2 regions of the Allomuricauda sp. ANG21 genome follow, and region 2 is predicted to be linked to the other one. Evidence: riboswitches for the same ligand, from Rfam matches in the RefSeq annotation. Region 2 holds a riboswitch; the other holds the start of a gene.

Region 1 (2,477 bases), on a different contig from region 2:
TCGCGTTCAAACGTGGAAATAATACTTCGCATTTTCTGGGAGAGCTCCAAGTCTGTTCGATAAATTTCCAGCTCTTTTTGAAACATAGAGCGCTCAAGTGCCGCATTTTCCACTTTTGCCTTATTTAGAATTGACTTGGAAACCTGAAGAATGGAATCTATGTTGTTGGCATTGGTGTTTCCATTGGGGTCTGGAATATTTTTGTTAAGGATGGCCACATATTTACGGATGGATTCCTGATTTTCAGATGATAACTGATTAAAGTTGGGTACGAAGGTCTCTGGGGTAATCCGTCCCATATCTACCTCCATTTTATGGAAAGCTTCGAGTATGGAATCAATAGAGGTGGAATTTTCATTCTCCACTTTTAATTTTCGTAGTTCCGCGCTGTTGTACACCTTTTGCTGAAGTAATCTTTGCACACTGTCCAACTTAGCCACTTGGGTTCCTGCTTTATTATCAATCAACGGCTTTAATGAATCAATAAGGACATTTATGGAATCCACTTTTTGTGAATAGACCCTAAGATCTTTGGTCTTTTTTGTCTGTAAAGCCAGTTTGGACAGGTTTTCAGCCTCATACAGATTGGTTAACAGCACATTGGTTTTTACCAATTTTAAACTGTCGTCCTCTTTGTTTTGTGAAGCTGTATAACTTTTGAACTCCGAATAGATAAAAGCAGCGGCCAAACAGGCCAGTAGCCCTAAAACCAAATAGCTGCTTATGATTTTTAACGTGAATTTCCTTTTGGATTTACGGTTCATAGCCATCAGTTGATAAAGTATATACGCTTTGAGGTATACCACATAGTTGTTATCAAAAGTTAATTTCTGTGGATTCTTATGAAAAAAGATTGCTGCTTTTTACATTTGCAGCCATCTCAAAGGGGTGCTTAAACCTCGAACTTGAATTGGGTAGGTCCTAAAACAAGTTCAGGACAAGCTGAGATTATACCCAATGAACCTGGGCGGGTAATGCTGCCAAGGGATTGCGCCAAAGCGCATCTTGGAATTTCTATGTTTCCTTAGAAACAAAAATCAAATAGCAACAAGAATAATGACCCCTTTTATTCGTAAAATTTTTACGGATGAAACCGCTTTATTCAATTATTCAGTGCAGGACCGCAGCACTAAAATGTGGCACAACACGACCGACAAAAAATAGCAAACGGTATCGCGTTAAAAATCTGTTCGCAACATTGGCCCTGTCAGGGCTGGCACTTGGAATGAGTGCCCAAGAACAGCAAACCGATTCTTTGGAAGGAACAAAAGTGGTGCTGGATGAGGTTCTTGTCCAAGCCATTCGGGCGACCAAGGAATTTCCCATTACGTTTTCTAATTTAGATCAGGAGGAGATTACACCTCGAAACTTGGGGCAGGACATTCCCATTCTAATGAACTTTTTACCAGCTGTGGTCACAACCTCCGATGCAGGTGCTGGAGTGGGCTACACAGGAATTCGGGTGCGGGGTAGCGATGCTACCCGCGTCAACGTTACCATCAATGGTATTCCCTATAATGATGCGGAATCGCAAGGCACCTTTTGGGTAAATATGCCCGATTTTGCCTCATCAACCCAGAGTCTGCAATTGCAACGTGGTGTGGGAACCTCTACCAATGGGGCTGCCGCTTTTGGGGCCAGTTTAAACCTGTTGACGGATGCTTTTTCGGAAGAATCCTATGCCCGGATTTCTTCTTCCGTAGGAAGTTTTAACACACTGCGGAACAACATTAAGTTCAGTACGGGACTCCTTAACGATCACTTTGAAATATCGGGGCGATTGTCCAGAATTACTTCCGATGGTTATGTGGATAGGGCAAGATCGGATTTGGACTCTTATTTTCTGCAAGGAGTGTATCAAGATGACAACACCTTGGTGAAAGCATTACTTTTTGGCGGGCATGAAATCACCTATCAAGCATGGAACGGAATCACGGCTGAAGAATTGGAAACCGATAGGACATTCAATTCTGCTGGTATTTATACCGATGAGAACGGAAATGTACAATTCTACGACAATGAGGTCGATAACTATAAACAAGACCATTTTCAATTGCATTGGAATGAAACTTTAAGCCCTGAATGGAGCACCAACCTGGCACTGCACTACACCCGCGGACGTGGTTTTTTTGAGCAGTACAGGGAAGATGAGGATTTTTCTGAATACGGTTTGGAGCCCATCGCTATCGGAGGAGAAACCATTGAGACTACGGATTTAATACGCAGGAGATGGCTGGACAATGATTTCTATGGTATTGTTTTTTCGGCCACTTATAATAAGGACAACCTTCAGTTGATTCTTGGTGGAGGGTATAATGAGTACAAAGGAGACCATTTTGGGGAAATCATTTGGGCCCGTTATGCAAGCGATAGTGAGATTGAAGAGCGCTATTACGATGACAATTCAACAAAGACAGATTTGAATCTATATGCCAAGGCTAACTATCAATTAAACCGCAAGTGGTCCATTTTTGGCG
Region 2 (2,477 bases):
ATCAAGGGAACATTATGTTTCTCCGTGAGCTCTCTTAGCTGCTTGGCCCTTTGGAGAAACAATTTTTCAGAAGCCTTCTTTTCACGTAATTGAATGATATCGACTCCTCCCCGAATGGCCTGCAGGGCAACCTTTATCATATCCTTTCCTTTGCAGGCTTCCTGGGAGATGACCAGATATAGGGCATAGGGGAATTGGGGATGGAGTTTCATAATCGGGATAACTTTAGGTAATGGTAATATTCCTTTTCCGAGAGGGTATACAACTTATCGATAAGATGTAATTGTAAGCTCGCAGGGCCTTCAGACTGTTTTTCGGCCAGTTCACCGGCGATGCCCAATAGGGTCATGGCCGCTGCCGCCGCTTCGACTTTATCTTCCACAATTCCTATAAAAGCACCGATCAGCGCAGATGCTGTACATCCCATTCCCGTCACCTTGGTCATCAGCGGTACTCCATTGGCGATATGGACAGTACGGGTAGTATCTGTAACAATATCCTCAGCGCCCGAAATACATATCAAGGCACCATGTGTTTTAGCGAGCGCAATAGCAGCATCAATGGCCTCATTGCTTTCAGCCGTACTGTCCACTCCTTTGGTGGTTTTCTGGTTTGCTTGGGCCAGTGCCATGATCTCTGAGGCATTTCCCTTAATTACAGTTGGATTAAAGTCCAGCAACTTGTGCAGTATTTTGTCCCGGAAAGGGCTGGCCCCTGCGCCGACTGGATCTAATACCCATGGTTTGCCCAATTTTTGGGCCGTTTTCGCTGCCAATAGCATGGCCTCACTCCAATATTCGTCCAAGGTTCCAATATTGATGACCGAGGCATCTGCCAAGCCGACCATATCGCTGACCTCTGATTTTGCATGGGCCATTATGGGAGATGCCCCAACCGCCAAAAGCGCATTGGCGGTATTGTTCATGACCACATAATTGGTGATGTTATGGACCAGTGGTCCCTTTGATTTTACATGTTGAATGTGTTTCCAGAGATGTTCTTCCATTGCCTTTAAAGTTTTAATTGAAAGGCTTTAGGAATACTTTGGAAAACAAAAGGAAAGTCACATCACTTGGTGATGTCAAATTTCGCTTTTCCCTACGTCGGTGTGAGCCGTATCAGGTTCCAAGGGACTCTCTCAATTCTTTTCAGAATACCCCTAAAGCTTTTACGAATATACATAATTATTATACAAAGGCTTTTTGAACTTCCCCGAATAATTCAATCCATAGAATTTTTCCATGCCCATGTAATGTTTTTAAGATAATGGACCATTCCCAAATTGAATGGTTCATCTTTTTCCTTTTAATAGGCCAGGCTGTTGGGGGTCAAAAAGGCATAGCTGCATTCTAGTGAGAACGTTCAGCTATCAATTCCAGCTCTTAGTTGTAGTAACACGCTTTTAGTATTAAGGTCTATGTTAAGTAATACTATTGAAGAGAGTTTATATTTCAGCAAGTAAATTAGAGCAATCATTTTGCAGCTCTGTTTCTAAAGTAAAAACGACGAATTGGTTGTTCCTATTAATCAGCTTTTTTTCCCAAGTTGGTACCAACTTGGGAATTTTGGTTTTCAGGGGTTTTGGAACCCCTTTTTTCGCGATTTTGAAGCTTTTTTGGACCTCCCAAAAATCCAAATAGCTCTAAATCGATATAAATTTTAGGATAAAAAATCTTTCCCAAGTTGGTACCAACTTGGGAATTTTTTCCAAAAAGCTTTTTCAGTTTTGTGATTGAACCCGGATAAAGGCGTATGGCTGAACAGGTCCATTGTCTATCCCTAAAACCACAAGATTATGGCGGCAACGATCATTACCACGGAAGATCTCATGGAATTCAAAGAGGAACTTTTGGAGGAGTTCAAGAAATTGATGGTGGAACACACCCATCCACAACCCAAAAACTGGCTTCGATCAAGCGACATCCGAAGGCGATTTGAAATAAGTCCCAGTACCCTGCACAGTCTGCGCAGCAGGAATATCATTCCCAGCTACAAAGTAGGGGGACTTGTTTTTTACGACGCCGAGGAGATTGACCAGATCATCCTGGACAACAAGGTGGAACCCATGGACGGTACGGTATGAACTACATCAAGCACCTTAATGCCGCTTTGGTGGAAATTTACGGGGACGAGCGTTTGTGTCCCGGGCATATCAGTTTGTACCTGGCCCTGTTCTTCTATTGGAATATGTACCGGTTTCCGGGAGAATTTCCGGTCAATCGTAGGGAACTGATGAAGATGGCCAAGATCGGTTCCAAGTCCACTTATCATCGCCTTTTGAAACAGTTGGATACGATGGGCTATATCGACTATTCCCCTTCGAACAGCCCGGCCCGTTCCAGTAGGGTCGGACTGTCCCAAAATTGGGACAACAGCGGTACGATCATGGAACGGAGCCGTTCCATTTTTGGGACCTATTGTCCCACCAGTGTACCGGATACCTTTTATAAGAAAACAAAACAAACGAACAAACGCTC

Evidence for each region. Region 2 has a riboswitch for thiamine pyrophosphate ahead of thiM (hydroxyethylthiazole kinase). Riboswitches for the same ligand answer to the same signal wherever they lie in the genome.
Region 1: it holds a riboswitch for thiamine pyrophosphate, as region 2 does, so the genes downstream of both, AB1A65_RS02720 (TonB-dependent receptor) here and thiM (hydroxyethylthiazole kinase) in region 2, are expected to answer to the same signal.

The regions. Positions count from the first base shown of each region.
Region 1 covers NZ_JBFCVT010000002.1:88,701-91,177, reverse strand. Annotated here, with positions in the region: gene AB1A65_RS02725 (ATP-binding protein) at 1-764, opposite strand, end outside; TPP riboswitch at 875-1,005, shown strand; gene AB1A65_RS02720 (TonB-dependent receptor) at 1,226-2,477, shown strand, end outside.
Region 2 covers NZ_JBFCVT010000012.1:165,520-167,996, reverse strand. Annotated here, with positions in the region: gene thiE (thiamine phosphate synthase) at 1-212, opposite strand, end outside; gene thiM (hydroxyethylthiazole kinase) at 209-1,006, opposite strand; TPP riboswitch at 1,079-1,171, opposite strand; gene AB1A65_RS14430 (helix-turn-helix domain-containing protein) at 1,796-2,083, shown strand; gene AB1A65_RS14425 (hypothetical protein) at 2,080-2,477, shown strand, end outside.